One region of the Streptomyces sp. NPDC097619 genome, then DNA from elsewhere that is predicted to be linked to it. Evidence: riboswitches for the same ligand, from Rfam matches in the RefSeq annotation. Region 1 holds a riboswitch; each other region holds the start of a gene.
The links. Region 1 has a riboswitch for cyclic di-AMP ahead of ABTZ17_RS01835 (LysM peptidoglycan-binding domain-containing M23 family metallopeptidase). Riboswitches for the same ligand answer to the same signal wherever they lie in the genome.

Region 1 (5,447 bases):
GGTCGAGCAGACCCGCGAGCTGTTCAAGAAGGCCTTCGCGGGCGGCAACCGCCGCCGCTGGCGGCTCAACCACTCCCCGCTCTTCCTGGACTTCCTGGAGGGCAAGGCGGATTTCCCCTGCACCGCCTGGGCCATCCCGAACTACTCCCTCTTCGGCTGGCAGCGCCCCTGCTACCTGATGAGCGACGGGTACGTGCCCACCTACCGCGAACTCGTCGAGGACACCGACTGGGAGCGCTACGGTCGCGGCAAGGACCCCCGCTGCGCCAACTGCATGGCGCACTGCGGGTACGAACCCACCGCCGTCCTCGCCACCATGGGTTCCCTCCGGGAATCCATCCGCGCGGCCCGGGAAACCGTTTCGGGAAACCGGGACTGACCGCCCGTCCGAGGCACCCGCGGAATTCCCGCACCCCGGGAAACGGCGATCATGGCCGTTTCCCGGGGTGCGGGGCCGCGTGCCGGGAATTCCCGTGATCACAGCACGGGCCGCGGCCCGTGCGGAAGGGGTGAGGAAATGGCAGGGCAGGAACAGGAAGAGGAACCGGCGGGAATTTCCCCGACCGGGAGCTGCGGACCGGACGGGACGCCTCCGAGCGGGGAATTCGACCTCGGGCGGCTGCTCGCGGAGCGCGGCGGTGAGCGGTACGAACTGCACGCCCGTCACCTGAACCACCAGCTGCCCCGGATGCTGCACACCATCGGCTTCGACAAGGTGTACGTACGGGCCGAGGGCGCGCACTTCTGGGACGAGGACGGCAACGACTACCTCGACATGCTCGCCGGGTTCGGGGTGATGGGGCTGGGCCGGCACCACCCGGTGGTGCGGCGGGCCCTGCACGACGTGCTGGACGCGCAGCTGGCCGACCTGACCCGCTTCGACTGCCCGCCGCTGCCCGGACTGCTCGCCGAGCGGCTGTTGGAACACAGCCCGCACCTGGACCGGGTGTTCTTCGGGAACAGCGGCACCGAGGCGGTGGAGACCGCCCTGAAGTTCGCCCGCCGCGCCACCGGCCGGGGCCGGGTCCTGTACTGCGCGCACGCCTTCCACGGGCTGACCACCGGCTCCCTCTCGGTCAACGGGGAGGGGGGCTTCCGGGACGGTTTCGGGCCGCTGCTGCCGGACACGGCGATCCCCTTGGGGGACCTCGCGGCCCTGGAGCGGGAGCTGCGCCGCGGGGACGTGGCCGCCCTGATCGTGGAGCCGGTGCAGGGCAAGGGGGTGCACGAGGCGCCGCCCGGCTATCTGCGGGCCGCCCAGGAGCTGCTGCACGCCCACGGGGCGCTGCTGATCGCGGACGAGGTGCAGACCGGGCTGGGGCGGACCGGGGACTTCTACGCCTACCAGCACGAGGAGGGGGTGGAGCCGGACCTGGTGTGCGTGGCGAAGGCGCTCTCCGGTGGCTACGTGCCGGTGGGGGCGACCCTCGGCAAGGACTGGATCTTCAAGAAGGTGTACTCCTCGATGGACCGGGTGCTGGTGCACTCGGCCAGCTTCGGATCCAACGCGCAGGCGATGGCGGCGGGACTCGCGGTGCTGTCGGTGATGGAGCGGGAGGGCACGGTGGCGCGTGCCCGGCGCCTGGGTGACCTGCTCCGCGGGCGACTGGCCGCGCTGGTGGACGAGTACGAGCTGCTGCACGCGGTGCGGGGGCGCGGGCTGATGATCGGGATCGAGTTCGGCCGGCCGGTGTCCCTGGGGCTGCGCAGCCGGTGGACGATGCTCCAGGCGGCCCGCAAGGGGTTGTTCGCCCAGATGGTGGTGGCCCCGCTGCTCCAGCGGCACCGGATCCTGACGCAGGTCTCGGGGGACCACCTCGAAGTCATCAAGTTGATCCCGCCGCTGGTGCTGGACGAGGCGGACGTGGACCGGTTCGTGGGGGCCTTCCGGGCGGTGATGGACGAGGCGCACGGGGGTGGTGGGCTGATCTGGGAGTTCGGTCGGACGCTGGTCAAGCAGGCGGTGGCGCAGCGCTGACGGGTGGGGTCCGGCGGGGCGGGCGGGTGCCGGGCGGATCCGCCCGTCCCGGCCCGCCCGCCTTCGTCGATCAGGGTTCCAGCAGGCGGTCGCGCAGCCCGTCCAGGGTGTCCGGGGTGAGACCGAGGCCCTCGTGGAGGTATCCCTCGGTGCCGCCCCAGGTCTCGTCGATGAGGGCGAAGGCGGCCTCCAGGTAGGAGGCGCGGGCCTCGAAGAGGGGGCTGAGGAGGGCGGTGACCTCGGGGGAGCGCGATTCGGGGGCGCTGCCGGGGACGGTCCGGTAGCGGCGGTGCGGGGCGTTGGACTCCAGGTAGTCGGCCGTGACGGCCCGCCGGTCCACGCCGAGCGCGAGCAGGGTGACGGCGATCGAGAGCCCGGCGCGGTCCTTCCCGGCGGCGCAGTGCATGAGGACGGGGACGGTGCCGGTCGCGAGGGCGTGCAGCACGCGGCTGTGTTCGGCCGTCCGCTCCCGGACCATCTTCCGGTACGAAGCGGACATACGGTCCGCCCCTCGCCCCTCTCCGAGCAGCTCGCGGAGCCGGTCGAGTTCCCCTTCGCGGATGAGGCGCCAGAACTCCCCGCCGTCGGCGGGGTCGGAGAGGGGGATGTTGACGTTCCGTACGCCGGGCAGGGTGACGTCGGGGCCCTCGATGGCGTGGTCGGCGGCGTTGCGGAAGTCGAAGACGGTGTGGAGTCCGAGCGAGTTCAGATAGTCGGTGTCCGTTTCGGTGGCATGCGCCAGATGTCCGCTTCGGTAGAGATGTCCGTGGCGGACGCGTCGGCCGTCCGCGGCCGGAAGGCCGCCCACGTCGCGGAAGTTGCGGATCCCGGTGAGGGTGGGCTCCGCGGCGGGGGTCTGCGGTAGGGGCTGGGTCACGTGGGCTCCTCGCGGTCCGGTGGGATGTCCGAATTGCGCTACTTGGCGTCAAGTTGCCGCTGTGCCGGGGTAGATGCGCCCGGGGCTGGTGAGCCAGATCATACGGTGACCGTGAGTGTCGGCGGGCGTTCTTCGAATTCCCTTGTGGAGGCGCCTGTTACACGGTCGCAATAGACGGAGTGTGACGGGAATTCCATTGATCATTTTCCGTCCGCATTCCCTTGGGGAATTCCTGGCTTGTTCCGTCCGGCCGCACTCGATTACGGTCACGGCCGAGCCGGGTGGAACGCCGAATCCTGCCGCCGCCCGGAAACCGCATCCGTCCAACACGTGCGGCAGGAGCGGGGGAACCAGGTAACGCGCCCGCCGGATCCGTCCGGCGGGCTTGGGGTGAAGCCGTGCGTCCGCGCACGGCCGGACAGCTCCAGTCCGAACCCGACAGCTCACCTCGCAGGCGCCGGAGAGGAATCCGCCATGCCCGGAAAGGGCAAGCACCGCCGCCCCAAGTCCAGCCCGATCGGCCGCGGTTTCGTCGCGGCCGGCACCGGCGGCGCCGCGCTCGCGCTGCCGCTCCTCGGTGCCGCGACCGCCCACGCCGCCCCGGCCCAGGCCACCGCCGTGGCCCCGAAGGCCGTGGACCGGCTCCCCGGGCAGGCCGCCTCCCAGGCCGCTCCGGCCGCCGCGAAGAAGGCCCCGCAGGTCTACACCGTCGTCTCCGGCGACTGCCTCTCCGCCATCGCCGCGAGCGAGGGCGTCAAGGGCGGCTGGGAGCAGCTGTACGCGGACAACCGCGCCGCCGTCGGCTCCGACCCGGCCCTCATCCACCCGGGCCTGAAGCTCACCCTCGGCGGGAGGTCCGCGGCAGGCGCCGGCGAGGCCGCCGCCCCGCGCGCCGCCGCCCCGGCCCCCGAGCGGAAGAGCGCCGAGCGCGGCGTCTCCTCCGAGGACGGCACCGGCGGCGAGCGCGCCGCCCGTTCCGCGGAGCGGACCGCCACCGCACCGCGCGAGTCCGCCCCGGAGCAGGAGTCCGCCCCCGAGGAGAACACCTCCGGCGAGCAGCAGGGCTCCGGCTTCACCGCCCCCGTCGACGCCCAGGTCACCACCCAGTACCGCCAGGGCGGCAGCATGTGGTCCAGCGGCTACCACACCGGTGTGGACTTCGCGGTCGGCTCCGGCACCACCGTGAAGGCGGTCGGCGCGGGCACCGTGGTCTCGGCCGGCTGGGCCGGGGCCTACGGCAACGAGGTCATCGTCCGGCACGCCGACGGCCGCTACTCCCAGTACGCGCACCTCAGCTCCCTGAGCGTGTCCTCCGGGCAGAGCGTCTCCGCCGGCACCGCCCTGGGCCTGTCCGGCTCCACCGGCAACTCCAGCGGACCGCACCTGCACTTCGAGATCCGCACCGGCCCCTCCTACGGGCAGGACGTGGACCCGCTGGCCTACCTGCGCGGTCACGGGGTGAGCATCTGACGGTCATCGCCGTCAGGGGCCCGGGGGCCGGAATCCGAGGGGGATTCCGGCCCCCGGGCCGTTTTCCTCCCTGTCCGGATGCCTCCATACCGTGTTATTCCCGGCGAAACGGTCATGGCCTGAACTGACCCGGTGGTACAGATCACGCCACGTCAACCCCTGCCTACGGTCGCGTAGGTCACATCCCGCCGTGAATGATGTGCTGTCGTGGCAGGCGAATCGATACCCCTCATTCACGGCGCTCACGGCAGCGCCCTCGCGACCCTGGCCGAACCCTTCGGCTCGTACGTCGCCCTCGGTGACAGCTTCACCGAAGGCGTGGGCGACCCGGGCCCCGGCGACTCCTTCGTGGGCTGGGCCGACCGGCTCGCCGTGCTCCTCGCCGACCGGCGCGAGGAGCACGACTTCCGGTACGCCAACCTCGCGGTGCGCGGCCGGCTCCTCGACCAGATCGTGGCCGAGCAGGTGCCCCGGGCCAAGGAGCTCGCCCCCGACCTGGTGACCTTCTGCGCCGGCGGGAACGACATCATCCGCCCCGGCACCGACCCCGACGACGTGGCCGCCCGCTTCGAGGAGGCCGTCGCCGACCTCACCGGCGCCGTCCCCACCGTCATGATCACCACCGGGTTCGACACCCGCGGGGTCCCCGTCCTGCGGCACCTCCGCGGCAAGGTCGCCACCTACTCCGCGCACGTCCGGGCCATCGCCGACCGCTACGGCTGCCCCGTCCTCGACCTGTGGTCCCTGCGCACCGTCCAGGACCGCCGCGCCTGGGACGGCGACCGGCTCCACCTCTCCCCGGAGGGCCACACCCGCGTCGCCCTGCGCGCCGCCCAGGTCCTCGGCCTGGAGGTGCCCGCCGACCCGGACCAGCCCTGGCCGCCGCAGCAGCCCCGCGGCTCCGCCGAGGTCACCCGCGACAACATCCACTGGGCCCGGGAACACCTGGTCCCCTGGATCGGCCGCCGCCTCCGCGGCGAGTCCTCCGGCGACCACGTCGAACCCAAGCGCCCCGACCTGCTGCCGCTGTAACGACCCGAACACGGCCGCCGCCACCCCGGTACACCCGGGCGCGGGTGCGGGCCGTCGGCCCCGGAGGGACCCCGGTCCCCTCCGCCACCG
Region 2 (5,447 bases), 120 kb from region 1:
AACCGGCGGGAATTTCCCCGACCGGGAGCTGCGGACCGGACGGGACGCCTCCGAGCGGGGAATTCGACCTCGGGCGGCTGCTCGCGGAGCGCGGCGGTGAGCGGTACGAACTGCACGCCCGTCACCTGAACCACCAGCTGCCCCGGATGCTGCACACCATCGGCTTCGACAAGGTGTACGTACGGGCCGAGGGCGCGCACTTCTGGGACGAGGACGGCAACGACTACCTCGACATGCTCGCCGGGTTCGGGGTGATGGGGCTGGGCCGGCACCACCCGGTGGTGCGGCGGGCCCTGCACGACGTGCTGGACGCGCAGCTGGCCGACCTGACCCGCTTCGACTGCCCGCCGCTGCCCGGACTGCTCGCCGAGCGGCTGTTGGAACACAGCCCGCACCTGGACCGGGTGTTCTTCGGGAACAGCGGCACCGAGGCGGTGGAGACCGCCCTGAAGTTCGCCCGCCGCGCCACCGGCCGGGGCCGGGTCCTGTACTGCGCGCACGCCTTCCACGGGCTGACCACCGGCTCCCTCTCGGTCAACGGGGAGGGGGGCTTCCGGGACGGTTTCGGGCCGCTGCTGCCGGACACGGCGATCCCCTTGGGGGACCTCGCGGCCCTGGAGCGGGAGCTGCGCCGCGGGGACGTGGCCGCCCTGATCGTGGAGCCGGTGCAGGGCAAGGGGGTGCACGAGGCGCCGCCCGGCTATCTGCGGGCCGCCCAGGAGCTGCTGCACGCCCACGGGGCGCTGCTGATCGCGGACGAGGTGCAGACCGGGCTGGGGCGGACCGGGGACTTCTACGCCTACCAGCACGAGGAGGGGGTGGAGCCGGACCTGGTGTGCGTGGCGAAGGCGCTCTCCGGTGGCTACGTGCCGGTGGGGGCGACCCTCGGCAAGGACTGGATCTTCAAGAAGGTGTACTCCTCGATGGACCGGGTGCTGGTGCACTCGGCCAGCTTCGGATCCAACGCGCAGGCGATGGCGGCGGGACTCGCGGTGCTGTCGGTGATGGAGCGGGAGGGCACGGTGGCGCGTGCCCGGCGCCTGGGTGACCTGCTCCGCGGGCGACTGGCCGCGCTGGTGGACGAGTACGAGCTGCTGCACGCGGTGCGGGGGCGCGGGCTGATGATCGGGATCGAGTTCGGCCGGCCGGTGTCCCTGGGGCTGCGCAGCCGGTGGACGATGCTCCAGGCGGCCCGCAAGGGGTTGTTCGCCCAGATGGTGGTGGCCCCGCTGCTCCAGCGGCACCGGATCCTGACGCAGGTCTCGGGGGACCACCTCGAAGTCATCAAGTTGATCCCGCCGCTGGTGCTGGACGAGGCGGACGTGGACCGGTTCGTGGGGGCCTTCCGGGCGGTGATGGACGAGGCGCACGGGGGTGGTGGGCTGATCTGGGAGTTCGGTCGGACGCTGGTCAAGCAGGCGGTGGCGCAGCGCTGACGGGTGGGGTCCGGCGGGGCGGGCGGGTGCCGGGCGGATCCGCCCGTCCCGGCCCGCCCGCCTTCGTCGATCAGGGTTCCAGCAGGCGGTCGCGCAGCCCGTCCAGGGTGTCCGGGGTGAGACCGAGGCCCTCGTGGAGGTATCCCTCGGTGCCGCCCCAGGTCTCGTCGATGAGGGCGAAGGCGGCCTCCAGGTAGGAGGCGCGGGCCTCGAAGAGGGGGCTGAGGAGGGCGGTGACCTCGGGGGAGCGCGATTCGGGGGCGCTGCCGGGGACGGTCCGGTAGCGGCGGTGCGGGGCGTTGGACTCCAGGTAGTCGGCCGTGACGGCCCGCCGGTCCACGCCGAGCGCGAGCAGGGTGACGGCGATCGAGAGCCCGGCGCGGTCCTTCCCGGCGGCGCAGTGCATGAGGACGGGGACGGTGCCGGTCGCGAGGGCGTGCAGCACGCGGCTGTGTTCGGCCGTCCGCTCCCGGACCATCTTCCGGTACGAAGCGGACATACGGTCCGCCCCTCGCCCCTCTCCGAGCAGCTCGCGGAGCCGGTCGAGTTCCCCTTCGCGGATGAGGCGCCAGAACTCCCCGCCGTCGGCGGGGTCGGAGAGGGGGATGTTGACGTTCCGTACGCCGGGCAGGGTGACGTCGGGGCCCTCGATGGCGTGGTCGGCGGCGTTGCGGAAGTCGAAGACGGTGTGGAGTCCGAGCGAGTTCAGATAGTCGGTGTCCGTTTCGGTGGCATGCGCCAGATGTCCGCTTCGGTAGAGATGTCCGTGGCGGACGCGTCGGCCGTCCGCGGCCGGAAGGCCGCCCACGTCGCGGAAGTTGCGGATCCCGGTGAGGGTGGGCTCCGCGGCGGGGGTCTGCGGTAGGGGCTGGGTCACGTGGGCTCCTCGCGGTCCGGTGGGATGTCCGAATTGCGCTACTTGGCGTCAAGTTGCCGCTGTGCCGGGGTAGATGCGCCCGGGGCTGGTGAGCCAGATCATACGGTGACCGTGAGTGTCGGCGGGCGTTCTTCGAATTCCCTTGTGGAGGCGCCTGTTACACGGTCGCAATAGACGGAGTGTGACGGGAATTCCATTGATCATTTTCCGTCCGCATTCCCTTGGGGAATTCCTGGCTTGTTCCGTCCGGCCGCACTCGATTACGGTCACGGCCGAGCCGGGTGGAACGCCGAATCCTGCCGCCGCCCGGAAACCGCATCCGTCCAACACGTGCGGCAGGAGCGGGGGAACCAGGTAACGCGCCCGCCGGATCCGTCCGGCGGGCTTGGGGTGAAGCCGTGCGTCCGCGCACGGCCGGACAGCTCCAGTCCGAACCCGACAGCTCACCTCGCAGGCGCCGGAGAGGAATCCGCCATGCCCGGAAAGGGCAAGCACCGCCGCCCCAAGTCCAGCCCGATCGGCCGCGGTTTCGTCGCGGCCGGCACCGGCGGCGCCGCGCTCGCGCTGCCGCTCCTCGGTGCCGCGACCGCCCACGCCGCCCCGGCCCAGGCCACCGCCGTGGCCCCGAAGGCCGTGGACCGGCTCCCCGGGCAGGCCGCCTCCCAGGCCGCTCCGGCCGCCGCGAAGAAGGCCCCGCAGGTCTACACCGTCGTCTCCGGCGACTGCCTCTCCGCCATCGCCGCGAGCGAGGGCGTCAAGGGCGGCTGGGAGCAGCTGTACGCGGACAACCGCGCCGCCGTCGGCTCCGACCCGGCCCTCATCCACCCGGGCCTGAAGCTCACCCTCGGCGGGAGGTCCGCGGCAGGCGCCGGCGAGGCCGCCGCCCCGCGCGCCGCCGCCCCGGCCCCCGAGCGGAAGAGCGCCGAGCGCGGCGTCTCCTCCGAGGACGGCACCGGCGGCGAGCGCGCCGCCCGTTCCGCGGAGCGGACCGCCACCGCACCGCGCGAGTCCGCCCCGGAGCAGGAGTCCGCCCCCGAGGAGAACACCTCCGGCGAGCAGCAGGGCTCCGGCTTCACCGCCCCCGTCGACGCCCAGGTCACCACCCAGTACCGCCAGGGCGGCAGCATGTGGTCCAGCGGCTACCACACCGGTGTGGACTTCGCGGTCGGCTCCGGCACCACCGTGAAGGCGGTCGGCGCGGGCACCGTGGTCTCGGCCGGCTGGGCCGGGGCCTACGGCAACGAGGTCATCGTCCGGCACGCCGACGGCCGCTACTCCCAGTACGCGCACCTCAGCTCCCTGAGCGTGTCCTCCGGGCAGAGCGTCTCCGCCGGCACCGCCCTGGGCCTGTCCGGCTCCACCGGCAACTCCAGCGGACCGCACCTGCACTTCGAGATCCGCACCGGCCCCTCCTACGGGCAGGACGTGGACCCGCTGGCCTACCTGCGCGGTCACGGGGTGAGCATCTGACGGTCATCGCCGTCAGGGGCCCGGGGGCCGGAATCCGAGGGGGATTCCGGCCCCCGGGCCGTTTTCCTCCCTGTCCGGATGCCTCCATACCGTGTTATTCCCGGCGAAACGGTCATGGCCTGAACTGACCCGGTGGTACAGATCACGCCACGTCAACCCCTGCCTACGGTCGCGTAGGTCACATCCCGCCGTGAATGATGTGCTGTCGTGGCAGGCGAATCGATACCCCTCATTCACGGCGCTCACGGCAGCGCCCTCGCGACCCTGGCCGAACCCTTCGGCTCGTACGTCGCCCTCGGTGACAGCTTCACCGAAGGCGTGGGCGACCCGGGCCCCGGCGACTCCTTCGTGGGCTGGGCCGACCGGCTCGCCGTGCTCCTCGCCGACCGGCGCGAGGAGCACGACTTCCGGTACGCCAACCTCGCGGTGCGCGGCCGGCTCCTCGACCAGATCGTGGCCGAGCAGGTGCCCCGGGCCAAGGAGCTCGCCCCCGACCTGGTGACCTTCTGCGCCGGCGGGAACGACATCATCCGCCCCGGCACCGACCCCGACGACGTGGCCGCCCGCTTCGAGGAGGCCGTCGCCGACCTCACCGGCGCCGTCCCCACCGTCATGATCACCACCGGGTTCGACACCCGCGGGGTCCCCGTCCTGCGGCACCTCCGCGGCAAGGTCGCCACCTACTCCGCGCACGTCCGGGCCATCGCCGACCGCTACGGCTGCCCCGTCCTCGACCTGTGGTCCCTGCGCACCGTCCAGGACCGCCGCGCCTGGGACGGCGACCGGCTCCACCTCTCCCCGGAGGGCCACACCCGCGTCGCCCTGCGCGCCGCCCAGGTCCTCGGCCTGGAGGTGCCCGCCGACCCGGACCAGCCCTGGCCGCCGCAGCAGCCCCGCGGCTCCGCCGAGGTCACCCGCGACAACATCCACTGGGCCCGGGAACACCTGGTCCCCTGGATCGGCCGCCGCCTCCGCGGCGAGTCCTCCGGCGACCACGTCGAACCCAAGCGCCCCGACCTGCTGCCGCTGTAACGACCCGAACACGGCCGCCGCCACCCCGGTACACCCGGGCGCGGGTGCGGGCCGTCGGCCCCGGAGGGACCCCGGTCCCCTCCGCCACCGGCCGCCCGCACCCGCGCCCGGGAACACGGCGGGTCCTGCCGCCGGAATCCTTCGGGTCGGGGGAGCGTTGGACAGGGAGGGGCAGCGGGCGGACCTCTCCGCGCGCCCGCCCCGCCGTACCGACCCGCTCCACCGCCCCAGGAGGCGCTTTGCCCGGCTCCCGATCCCTCCGCTCCGGACTCCGCTCGCTGCGCACCCCCGCCTTCGGCGCGGACCCCGCCGGCGCACGGATGGAGCGGATCCGCCGCTCGCCCCAGTTCGCCGACGGGATCTTCCAGAACCCGGTCGCCGCCCAGCGGCGCCCCTCCGGCTCCATGGCGGAGTTCGCGAAGATCTACTTCCGCAAGGACGAGCGGGTCCGTCGCGCCCCGGCCGCCGCGATCCCGGTCCACCCGACCACCCTGAAGGACCTGTCCGTCCCGCCCGCGAGCGGACTGCGCCTCACCTGGATGGGCCACTCCAGCGTCCTCGCCGAGATCGACGGCCACCGGGTCCTCTTCGACCCTGTCTGGGGGCAGCGCTGCTCCCCCTTCCCCTTCGCC
Region 3 (5,447 bases), on a different contig from region 1:
CGCCCGGCAGACGGCACTCCCGCGGGGCGCGGTCCGCGCAACCCGCCAACAGCCGCACGGTGTCCGCGTAGCCGCGGCTCGTCACCCACCGATCCCGGGGGTCCGTACCCACCAGGTCCGTCAGCCGGGACAGCGCCCCCTCCGCCTCCCGCCGGCCGTCCAGGCACACCACCCGGACCGCGGGGGCGCCCGGAGCTCCCGGACCCGACACCGTGAACTCCACCTGCGACCAGTACGGGTCGGGCAGCTCCGCAAGCCACCGCTGCCACCCCCGCAGCACCGCCGCCGTGTCCCGCCACGACCAGTGCAGCTCGGCGAAGGCGCAGTCCGCGGCCGGGGTCGGGGCCGTGCGGAACCGGAACTCCGTCACCACCCCGAAGTTCCCGCCGCCCCCGCCGCGCAGCGCCCAGAACAGCTCCGCGTCGTCCTCCGCACCGACCTCCCGCACGATCCCGTCCGCGGTCACCACCCGGGCGCCGGTGAGCCGGTCACTGGTCGTGCCGTGCGCCCGGGAGGCCATCCCCAGCCCACCGCCCAGCGCCAGCCCGGCGATGCCCACCGACGGGCACGACCCCGCGGGCAGCACCGCCCCGCTCGCCGCCAGCCGGGCGTGCAGCTCCCCGAGCCGGACCCCGGCCCCCACCCGCGCCGTGCCCGTGCCGGTGTCGATCGCGGCCAGCGCGCCGAGGTCCAGCACCAGGCCGGGGCCGGTGGACCTGCCCGCGTACGAGTGCCCGCCGCCCCGGGCCGTCACCGGGACCCCGTACCTGCGGGCGAAGCCCAGGCACTCGGCCACGTCGCGCTCGTGCGCGGGATAGACCACCGCGCCCGGGGCGGCCCCGTCGAACCGAGGCTGGAAGGACTGCCGGGCCTCGCCGTACTCCGCGTCCCCGGGCAGGACGGTCCGCCCGTCCAGCCCGGCGGCGAGGGCGGGGTACGGGGGCCCGGGGGCGGCGCGCCGGCGGGGCGCGGCCCCGGCGAGGACGGCGCCCGCGGCGCCCAGCAGCAGGCCGCGGCGGGGGAGGTGCATCCCGCCACCCCACCGCCCGGGTGCGACGGGGCGGGGGAGCGGGGCCGGGGGCGGAGGTTCCGCTCACGCGGACGGCCCAACGCGACCCGGCCGCGGGGCCGTCTGATTGACTCGCCCCATGGTGAGCATCGGATCCTTCGTCATGGGCGTCTCCGACCTGCCGCGCGCGGTGGCCTTCTGGGGGGCGGCCCTCGACTACGTGCCGCGGGACGAGGTGGAGGACGGCTGGGCGGTGCTGGTGCCCGCCCGCGGGCAGGGGCCCCAGCTCGCCCTCGGGGTGAGCGAGACCCCGGTCCGGGAGCACCCGCGGTCGCACCTGGACCTGTACGCGGCCGACGCCGCGGAGCAGGCCGCCGAGATCGAGCGCCTGATCGCCCTGGGGGCGGTGCGGGTGGACTGGGACCTGTACCCGGAGGACCCGGACTTCGTGGTCCTCGCCGACCCCGAGGGCAACCGCTTCTGCGTGATCGACACGGCGCACGGCGGCTGACGGGCGGCCTCCCCCGCGGTGAGCCCCGCCCCGCGCCTCAGCACCCCCGCCTCCCTCGGGCGCCGTTCCGCGGCCGGCCGTTCGCCGGCGGGCCTCAGTCCCCGAAGGTGCCGTGCCGGCCCGCGCCCTCGGCGAAGCGGCGGGCCCCCGCGCCGGTCTCGCCCGCCTCCAGCGGCACCAGGCCGTGCGCGTACTCCCGGCGCAGGGCCTCTGCCTCGGGGAGCCCGTGCTGCCCCCGGGCGGAGAGCCGGTCCTGGCGCAGGCAGGTCTGCGGGAAGGCGGCGATCTCTCGCGCCAGGGCCTCGGCGGCCTCCCGGGCCCGGCCCGGCGGGACGAGCCGGTTGACCAGGCCGATGGCGTGGGCCTCGGTCGCCGGCACGGGGCGGCCGGTCAGGATCAGGTCCATGGCGCGGCTCTCGCCGATCAGCCGGGGCAGCCGGACCGTGCCGCCGTCGATGAGCGGGACGCCCCAGCGACGGCAGTACACCCCGAACACGGAATCCTCCTCGGCCACTCGCAGGTCGCACCAGAGGGCCAGTTCCAGGCCCCCCGCGACGGCGTGCCCCGAGATCGCGGCGATCACGGGCTTGCCGAGCTCCATCCGGGTCGGCCCCATCGGACCGTCGCCGTCCGCCGTGACCCGGTTGCCGCGGGAGGTGCCCACCGCCTTGAGGTCGGCACCGGAGCAGAAGGTGCCGCCCGCGCCCCAGAGCACCGCGACCGCCGCGTCCTCGTCGGCCTCGAAGGCGCGGAAGGCCGCGGCCAGCAGCTCCGCGGTGGGCCCGTCCACGGCGTTGCGGCGGTCCGGCCGGTCGAGGACCACCGTGAACACCGGCCCCTCCTGTTCCACCCGGACGGCGGGTCGCCCGCCGTCCGTCCCGGGGCCGCCCGCTCCGTCCGCGCCCGGCTCCCGCCCCGCCGCCGTCCCGGCCCGTTCGCGCTCCGTCATCCCGCACCCCTCCGTCGATCCGCCGGTCCGTCGATCCGCCGGTCCGTGCGCGCGGCCGGACCCGGCGGCGCGCTCTCCGGGGCCAGCATCCCCGAAGCGCGCGCCGCGGGGGCACGATGGGTCGAATGGGCGTTTTGGCAGTTCATGTAAGGAATCGTTCCGGCTCGTGATGTCGGTCACGGGACATCCCCGCCCCGGTCGATCGCCGCGCCCCGATTCCGTTCCCGCGCGCCGCAGTTGGCCGACAGAAATGGCAAGCGGAATTGATCGAATTCATTCTCGAAGATCATTGTCGGAGAATTCGAGAATTCAAGTCTTGTTCCGTTCCCGAGCTTTCCCTTAGCGTCACCGTCACTCACTCCGGACGGAACGCCGAGTCCTGCCGCCGCCCGGAGTCCGACCACCACCCGACCACGGCAGGAGCGGGGGACCCAGGTACGCCGCCGTCCCGCATCCGGGGCGGCTCGGGGTGAAGCCGCGTCCGCGCGGCCGGGCAGCTCCTGCCCGAACCCGACAGCTCACCTCGTAGGCGCAGGAGAGGAACACCCATGCCCGCACGTGGCAAGCACCGTCGTGTCCAGCGCACCCTCCTCGCCCGGCGCGTGGCCGCCGTCGGCACCGGGGGCGCCGCCCTGGCCCTCCCGCTGTTCGGAGCGGCCCCCGCGGGCGCGGTGGTACCGCAGGCCGTCCCCGCCGCCGTCACGGCCCTGCCCGCCGCCGCGCCCGCCGCCGTGCAGGCCGTGAAGGGGGTCACCACCCATTCCGTGGCCGCCGGGGAATCCCTTTCCGGAATCGCCGGAAAGCATGATCTGGAAGGCGGCTGGAAGCGCCTCTACAAGGACAACCGGAACGTGATCGGCAATGACCCGGCGGCGATCCGCCCCGGTCTCAAGCTGACGATCGGAAGCACCAACCCGGCGAAGTCCGCGGCCGTGGCCGTCCAGGACCGGGCCGAAGCGGGCGCCCGCGCCGACCGCTCCGCCGTCCGCACCGCCCCCGCCGCCGCGTCCTACCCCGACACCCTCGACGGCTGGATCCGCGAATCCCTGTCGGTCATGGCCCGCCACGGCATCCCCGGCACCTACGAGGGCATCCACCGCAACGTCATGCGCGAGTCCTCCGGCAACCCCCTCGCCATCAACGGTTGGGACTCCAACGCCGTCGCGGGCACCCCCTCTAAGGGCCTGCTCCAGGTCATCGACCCGACCTTCCGGGCCTACCACGTGCCGGGCACGTCCACGGACTCCTTCGACCCGGTCGCCAACATCACGGCCGCCTGCAACTACGCGGCGGACCGCTACGGCTCCATCGACAACGTCTTCGGCGCCTACTGACCGGCGGCCCCACCCGCCGGCGGCGCATCCCACCCCCCACGCGCGCCCGTGGCCGGTCCTCGGGGGACCGGCCACAGGAACCGCGCATCGGCTTCCGCCACGGGCGGGGTCAGGGACCCGGCACCCCGCCCGTCCGCAGCTCCCGGTCCGACGGGCCGTGCCGCAGCGGCGTCAACTGCTCGATGTCGTAGCGGTCGCGGAGCGCCACCACGGCCGCCTCGTCCACCGGTCCGTCCGCGCCCAGGATCGCGAACAGCTCCTCGAAGTACCGCTCGTGGTCCGGCGGCGGCGAGGACTGGAAGAACATCCGCGCCGGTTCGCCCGACCGGTTCGCGAAGGCGTGCGGACAACCCGGCGGCACCACGATCACCGTGCCCGGACCGGCCCGCACCGGCCCCCGCCCCGTGGGCGACCGCCAGCCGTGCCAGTCGTCCCGGGTCCGGATCCGCGGCTCGAAGGCCAGCACCTCCAGCTCGCCCTCCAGCACGTAGAACAGCTCCTCGCTGTGCGCGTGCACGTGCGCGCCCACGTCGAACCCGGGCGGCACCACCACCTCGAAACTGGAGGCCACCCGCGAATGCTCGCCGGTGACCTTGAACGTCACCTCCTGCGCCGGGGTCGTCAGGGTCCGACCGTGCCCGGCGGGCACCAGCAGGCCGTCGGGGGAGCGCGCGAACACCGTCACCAGGTCACCGGCAATCCCTCGGGCCCCCGGATCAACGCCCCCGGCCGCCACCGCAGTTCCGCCTCCGGAACGGCGAGGGCCAGCCCGGGGAACCGGTCCAGCAGGGCGTCCACCATCAGCTCCGACTCCAGCCGGGCCAGCATCCCGCCCAGGCAGTAGTGCGGCCCGTACCCGAAGGACACGTGCGGATTGGGGTTCCGGTCCAGCCGGATCTCCTCCGGATCGGGGAAGACCTCCGGATCCCGGTTCGCCGCCAGGTAGGAGACGTACACCGCCTCGCCCGCCAGGATCGTGTGCCCGGCCACCGTCACGTCCTCCATCGCGATCCGCGACAGACCCACCGCCGAGCGGTGCGGGATGTACCGCAGCAACTCGTCCAGCGCGGACGGCCGCAGCCCCGGATCCGCCCGCAGCGCGTCCGCCAGCTCCGGCCGGCTCAACAGCAGGTACAGCATGTTCCCGGTGTTGTTGGTGACGGCCTCCCCGCCGATCTGGATCAGCAGGGCCAGACCCACCGCCTCCGAGGCGGTCACCTCCCCGGCCGCGATCGCCGTGCTCAGCAGACCGAGGACGTCCTCGCCGCCCTCGGCGCCGCGCTCCCGCAACTGCTCCGCGAAGTAGGCGCACATCTCGTCCTTCGCGGCCTCGCTGCGCCCCGCGCCCGCGCTGGAGGACAGGATCAGCGTGGTCCACTCGTGCAACCGGGGCCGGTCCGCGGCGGGCACGCCCATCAGCTCGCACACCACCGCCAGCGGGAACGGCGCCAGCAACCGCTCCGTCAGGTCCGCGGGAGGACCGTCCCGCAGGATGCCGTCCACCAGCTCGTCCAGCATCTCCCGGGCCCGGGACCGCAGTTGCTCCACCCCCTTGGTCGTGAAGGCGGGCGCCACCGCCCGCCGCAGCCGCGTGTGGTCGGGCGGGTCCTCGAAGCCCACCGCCCCGTCCACCGGGATGAAGTG
Region 4 (5,447 bases), on a different contig from region 1:
GAGCACGGAAAAGAAAGCGCCGCGAAAGAATAGCGGGCGCGGTCGATCACCGACCTTCTGCCCGGCGATTCCCGCATGCCACCGGCGCCCTCATTTCTATCCCCGTCGTGTTAATGCCCGCCGCTCGGAATGTTGACGGGAGGTTGCGGATTCCTCACCGCGTCCGGGCGGCGGAGCCGGTGCGCGGCGGCGACCCGGTCCATGTGCAGGGAGGCCACGGTGCGGGCCCGGACGGCGTCGCCGCGGGCCACCGCGTCCACGATCGCGCCGTGTTCGGCCCAGGACTCCACGGGCCGGGAGGGGGCCCGCACCTCGTACATCCAGGCGATCTTGTGGCGGACCTGGGTCAGCATGGCCGTCAGGCCGGGGCTGCCGGCCGCCTGGGCCAGGGTCTCGTGGAACCAGGCCCCGAGGGACCGCAGATCCTCCCCGCGGCCCTGCCGGGCCCGCTCCTGCCCCAGGCGCACCAGCCCCCGCAGCACCTTCAGGTGGGCGTCGGTGCGCCGCTGGGCGGCCCGGGCGGCCCCCAGGGGCTCCAGGAGGGCGCGGACCTCCAGGAGGTCGGCGGCCTCGCGCTCGGTGGGCTCGGCCACGCAGGCACCCGCGTGCCGCCGCGTGGTGACGAAGCCCTCCGACTCCAGCGTGCGCAGGGCCTCGCGGACGGGGACCCGGGAGACCCCGTAGCGGCGGGCGAGCAGTTCCTCGGTCAGCCGGCTGCCCGGCGCGAAGACACCCGAGACGATGTCCTCGCGAATGGCCGTGCAGACCGCGTGCGCTGGAATACGCAAAGCCGGACCTCCGATGAATCCCCCATTGCGGCACCGTTCCCGCGACTCTATTGCAATATTGCGGATTTTTCGAAGGGCACCGGAAAAGGGCCGGTCAAGGCCGCCGGGTCGATTCGGTGGGCGGGGAGCCGCCGGGCGCGCGTTCCGGGCGCGGAGCGGGCGCGCACCGGCCCGTGCGCGGGCGGGGCTCCCCCGGGTACGCCGAAGGCCCCGGCTCGGTGAGCCGGGGCCTTCGGGAGGTCTTCGTGCGCGGGGACGGGTCAGATGGAGACGCCGTGGGCGCGCAGGTACGAGACGGGGTTGATGTCGGAGCCGTAGTCGGCGCCGGTGCGGGCCTCGAAGTGCAGGTGCGGGCCGCTGGAGTTGCCCGTCGAGCCCGACAGGCCGATCTGCTGGCCCGGGGTGACCTGCTGGCCGACCACGACGTTCAGCGAGAGCATGTGGCCGTACTGGGTGAAGCTGCCGTCGTGGTGCTTGATGACCACGTTGTTGCCGTAGGCGCCGCCCCAGCCGGCCTCGACCACGGTGCCCATGCCGACGGCGCGCACGGAGGTGCCCTCGTCGGCGTGCATGTCGATGCCGGTGTGGCTGCCGGAGGACCACATGCCGCCGCCCGCCTTGTACTGGGTGCTCACGTAGGAGCCCTCCAGCGGGGAGACGAACTGCAGCAGGCGCTTGCGCTCGGCCTCGCGCTCGGCGCGCTCCTTGGCCTCCCGCTCGGCCTTCGCCTTGGCCTCGGCCTTGGCGCGGGCCTCGGCGGCGCGCTGCTTGGCCTCGGCCTCGGCCTGGGCCTTGGCGGCGGCGATCTCGGCGGCCTGGGCCTGGGCGGTGGCCTGGGTCTCGATCTGGCTCGCGGTGTCCTCGGCGACGACGACCGCGTTCAGGCCGGTGTCCTCGAACTTCGAGGAGTCGGCCGCGTCGGCGGCGAAGGCGGGACCGGCCAGGGAGCCGACCACACCGGTGGCGGCGAGGGCGGTGACCCCGGCTATACCGGCGGTCTTGCGGCTCAGGCGGCTGGAACCACGGTGCTTGCCGGTGGGGCGACTGCCAAAGGCCATGAAAAGGCTGATCCTTTCCTTCCTTCTCGCCTACCGGGTTAGCTGACGGGTTCGGAGCAGGAAGGTCTCCTACGGATCGCCCCTCACGAGGCGGTCCGATTCACCCCAGGGACTGATGTGGGTCCCCGGCTCCCCAGGCTCGCGCCTGACGGGGACTCGGCGATCGTTGCCCGGTGCCGCGGGTGCGGCTGACACGCTGACGGACAACTGGGATGACGCTAGGCGGATCATCATCCGATCACCAAACAGGTGCGCGCTTTTGTGGCGTACACCACTTCACAGAAGGTCAGAGTCCTCACATAAACGGACATTGAAGACGGGGAGGGCCCCGGCGGACATTCCGCCGGGGCCCTCCCCGTTTCCCGGGCTCGCGCCCGGCTGCCGCCCCGTCAGTTGGCGACGACCGTGACCTCTCCGATGCCCAGCGCCCGCACCGGCTCCGCGATCTGCGCGGCGTCGCCGACGAGCACCGTGACCAGCCGGTCCACCGGGAAGGCGCTCACCACGGCCGAGGTGGCCTCCACCGTGCCGGTGGCGGCCAGGCGGGCGTACAGCTGCGCCTGGTAGTCGTCGGGCAGTTCCTGCTCGACCTGGTCGGCCAGGGTGCCCGCGACCGCCGCCGCCGTCTCGAACTTCAGCGGGGCCACGCCGACCAGGTTCTGCACGGCGACGTCCCGCTCGGCGTCGGTCAACCCGCCCTCGGCGAGGGTCCGCAGCACCTGCCACAGGTCCGCCAGGGCCGGGCCGGTGTTGGGGGTGTCCACCGAGCCGCTGATGGCCAGCATGGAGGCGCCGGTGCCCGCCGCGGTGGAGCGCATCACCTGGCCGAAGGCCCGCACCCCGTAGGTGTAGCCCTTCTCCTCGCGCAGCACCTTGTCCAGACGGGAGGTCAGGGTGCCGCCGAGGCAGTAGGTGCCGAGGACCTGCGCGGGCCACACGCGGTCGTGCCGGTCCGAACCGACCCGCCCGATGAGGAGCTGGGTCTGGACCGCGCCGGGGCGGTCCACGATGACCACCCGGCCGGTGTCGTCGGCCGTGACCGGCGGCACGGGGCGCGGCTCGGCGGTGCCGCCCGTCCAGGCGCCCAGGGTGTCGGCGAGGACCTCGTCGAGGTCGGTGCCGGAGAGGTCGCCGACCACGACCGCGGTGGCCGTCGCCGGGCGGACGTGGGCCTCGTAGAAGGCGCGGACCGCGGCCGCGTCGATCCGGGCGACCGTCTCCTCGGTGCCCAGCCGCGGCCGGGACATCCGCAGCGCGGCCGGGAACAGCTCCTTGGACAGCTGCTTGGCGGCCCGGCGCTGGGGGTTGGCCTGCTCGTGCGGGATCTCGTCGAGGCGGTTGCGGACCAGCCGGTCCACCTCGGCGTCGGCGAAGGCGGGGGCGCGCAGGGCCTCCGCGAGCAGCCCGACCGCCTTGTGCAGGCGCGAGACCGGCACCTCCAGGGAGACCCGCACGCCCGGGTGGTCGGCGTGCGCGTCGAGGGTGGCCCCGCACTTCTCCAGCTCCGCCGCGAACTCCTCCGCGGAGTGCTTGTCGGTGCCCTCGGACAGGGCGCGGGCCATGATGGCCGCCACGCCGTCCAGGCCCTCGGGCTCGGCGTCGAGCGGGGCGTCGAGGATCACCTCGACCGCCACGACCTGCTGGCCGGGGCGGTGGCAGCGCAGCACCGTCAGGCCGTTGGCCAGGGTGGCGCGCTCGGGGGCGGGGAAGGCCCAGGGCTTGGCCTCGCCGGCCGCGGGCTGCGGGTGGAAGGTCATCGTGGACCCGGTCGCGTCGCTCACTGGGCAGCCTTCTCGGTGTCGGTGTTCTCGGCTGACTCTCCGGCCGGTTCCTCGGCCTCCGCCTCCGGGGCGAGCGGCTCGTAGACCAGCACGGCGCGGTTGTCGGGGCGCAGTCGGGCCGCGGCCACGGCCTGCACCTCCTCGGCGGTGATGTCGAGGACGCGGTCGACGGCCGTCAGCGCCAACTGCGGGTCCCCGAAAAGGACGGCGAAGCGGCACAGCTCGTCGGCGCGGCCCGCGACGGTGCCGAGCCGGTCCAGCCATTCGCGCTCCAGCTGGGCCTGGGCCCGCTCCATCTCCTCGGCGGTGGGGCCCTCGGCAGCGAAGCGGGCCAGCTCCTCGTCCACGGCGGCCTCGATGCGCGGGACCTCCACACCTCCGGAGGTCTTGACGTCCAGCCAGCCCAGCGAGGGGGCGCCCGCCAGGCGCAGCAGCCCGAACCCGGCGGCCACGGCCGTCTGGTCGCGGCGGACCAGGCGGTTGTGCAGGCGGGAGGACTCGCCGCCGCCGAGGACCGTCAGCGCCAGGTCGGCGGCGTCGGCCTCGCGGGTGCCGTCGTGCGGCAGGCGGTAGGCGGCCATCAGGGCGCGGGCCGGCACCTCCTCGGTGATCTCCTCGCGGAGCTGCCCGCCCATGATCTCGGGCAGGCTGCCGTCCCGGGGCGGCAGTTTGCCGTCGTGCGAGGGGATGGAACCGAAGTACTTCTCGACCCACGCCAGGGTCTGCTCGGGGTCGATGTCGCCGACCACCGAGAGCACGGCGTTGTTCGGGGCGTAGTACGTGCGGAAGAAGGCCCGCGCGTCCTCCAGGGAGGCGGCGTCCAGATCCGCCATCGAGCCGATGGGCGTGTGGTGGTACGGGTGGCCCTCGGGGTAGGCCAGGGCGGTCAGCCGCTCGAAGGCCGTGCCGTAGGGCACGTTGTCGTAGCGCTGGCGGCGCTCGTTCTTGACCACGTCGCGCTGGTTCTCCATCGACTCCTCGTCGAGGGCCGACAGCAACGAGCCCATCCGGTCCGCCTCCAGCCAGAGCGCGAGCTCCAGCTGGTGGGCCGGCATGGTCTCGAAGTAGTTGGTCCGCTCGAAGCTGGTGGTGCCGTTGAGGGAACCGCCCGCCCCCTGGACCAGCTCGAAGTGGCCGTTCCCGGGTACGCTCGCCGAGCCCTGGAACATCAGGTGCTCGAAGAGGTGAGCCAGTCCCGTACGCCCCTTGACCTCGTGGCGCGAACCCACGTCGTACCAGAGGCACACCGCGGCGACCGGGGTCAGGTGGTCCTCGGAGAGCACCACGCGCAGGCCGTTGGCCAGGCGGTGCTCGGTAGCCGACAGGCCGCCCGAGGCGTCCTGAGCTGTGGCCGTGTGACCCATGGGCATGTCGTCCCTTCGATCGCGATACAGGGTTTTCCGTTCAGCCCTGCCACTGTATGCAAGCGCGCCGACACCCGGAGAAGTTCCCGGTGCCCCCGGGTCGGGGTCGGACTTGTCAGAGCGGCGGTCCACAATGGACCGCGTCACAGAGCCACACCGTAAGGAGCCGCAGCAGCGATGGCCCGCCGCAGCACGAAGACCCCGCCGCCGGAGGATTTCGAGGAGCGGATCCTCGACATCGACGTCGTCGACGAAATGCAGGGCTCCTTCCTCGAGTACGCGTACTCCGTGATCTACTCGCGGGCCCTGCCCGACGCGCGGGACGGCATGAAGCCGGTCCACCGACGCATCGTCTACCAGATGAACGAGATGGGCCTGCGCCCCGACCGCGGGTACGTCAAGTGCGCCCGCGTGGTCGGCGAGGTGATGGGCAAGCTGCACCCGCACGGTGACGCC

Region 2: it holds a riboswitch for cyclic di-AMP, as region 1 does, so the genes downstream of both, ABTZ17_RS02330 (LysM peptidoglycan-binding domain-containing M23 family metallopeptidase) here and ABTZ17_RS01835 (LysM peptidoglycan-binding domain-containing M23 family metallopeptidase) in region 1, are expected to answer to the same signal.
Region 3: it holds a riboswitch for cyclic di-AMP, as region 1 does, so the genes downstream of both, ABTZ17_RS17165 (transglycosylase SLT domain-containing protein) here and ABTZ17_RS01835 (LysM peptidoglycan-binding domain-containing M23 family metallopeptidase) in region 1, are expected to answer to the same signal.
Region 4: it holds a riboswitch for cyclic di-AMP, as region 1 does, so the genes downstream of both, ABTZ17_RS15670 (M23 family metallopeptidase) here and ABTZ17_RS01835 (LysM peptidoglycan-binding domain-containing M23 family metallopeptidase) in region 1, are expected to answer to the same signal.

The regions. Positions count from the first base shown of each region.
Region 1 covers NZ_JBEOSD010000004.1:117,818-123,264, forward strand. Annotated here, with positions in the region: gene hpnH (adenosyl-hopene transferase HpnH) at 1-379, shown strand, start outside; gene ABTZ17_RS01845 (aspartate aminotransferase family protein) at 518-1,978, shown strand; gene ABTZ17_RS01840 (tyrosine-protein phosphatase) at 2,049-2,855, opposite strand; cyclic di-AMP (ydaO/yuaA leader) riboswitch at 3,166-3,325, shown strand; gene ABTZ17_RS01835 (LysM peptidoglycan-binding domain-containing M23 family metallopeptidase) at 3,330-4,325, shown strand; gene ABTZ17_RS01830 (SGNH/GDSL hydrolase family protein) at 4,590-5,357, shown strand.
Region 2 covers NZ_JBEOSD010000004.1:877-6,323, reverse strand. Annotated here, with positions in the region: gene ABTZ17_RS02320 (aspartate aminotransferase family protein) at 1-1,436, shown strand, start outside; gene ABTZ17_RS02325 (tyrosine-protein phosphatase) at 1,507-2,313, opposite strand; cyclic di-AMP (ydaO/yuaA leader) riboswitch at 2,624-2,783, shown strand; gene ABTZ17_RS02330 (LysM peptidoglycan-binding domain-containing M23 family metallopeptidase) at 2,788-3,783, shown strand; gene ABTZ17_RS02335 (SGNH/GDSL hydrolase family protein) at 4,048-4,815, shown strand; gene ABTZ17_RS02340 (MBL fold metallo-hydrolase) at 5,055-5,447, shown strand, end outside.
Region 3 covers NZ_JBEOSD010000055.1:10,896-16,342, forward strand. Annotated here, with positions in the region: gene ABTZ17_RS17150 (FAD-binding oxidoreductase) at 1-1,030, opposite strand, end outside; gene ABTZ17_RS17155 (VOC family protein) at 1,149-1,520, shown strand; gene ABTZ17_RS17160 (crotonase/enoyl-CoA hydratase family protein) at 1,615-2,469, opposite strand; cyclic di-AMP (ydaO/yuaA leader) riboswitch at 2,864-3,014, shown strand; gene ABTZ17_RS17165 (transglycosylase SLT domain-containing protein) at 3,018-3,803, shown strand; gene ABTZ17_RS17170 (cupin domain-containing protein) at 3,913-4,488, opposite strand; gene ABTZ17_RS17175 (cytochrome P450) at 4,485-5,447, opposite strand, start outside.
Region 4 covers NZ_JBEOSD010000047.1:19,299-24,745, reverse strand. Annotated here, with positions in the region: gene ABTZ17_RS15675 (GntR family transcriptional regulator) at 111-788, opposite strand; gene ABTZ17_RS15670 (M23 family metallopeptidase) at 1,049-1,846, opposite strand; cyclic di-AMP (ydaO/yuaA leader) riboswitch at 1,860-2,018, opposite strand; gene ABTZ17_RS15665 (M16 family metallopeptidase) at 2,236-3,603, opposite strand; gene ABTZ17_RS15660 (M16 family metallopeptidase) at 3,624-4,997, opposite strand; gene ABTZ17_RS15655 (DNA gyrase/topoisomerase IV subunit A) at 5,169-5,447, shown strand, end outside.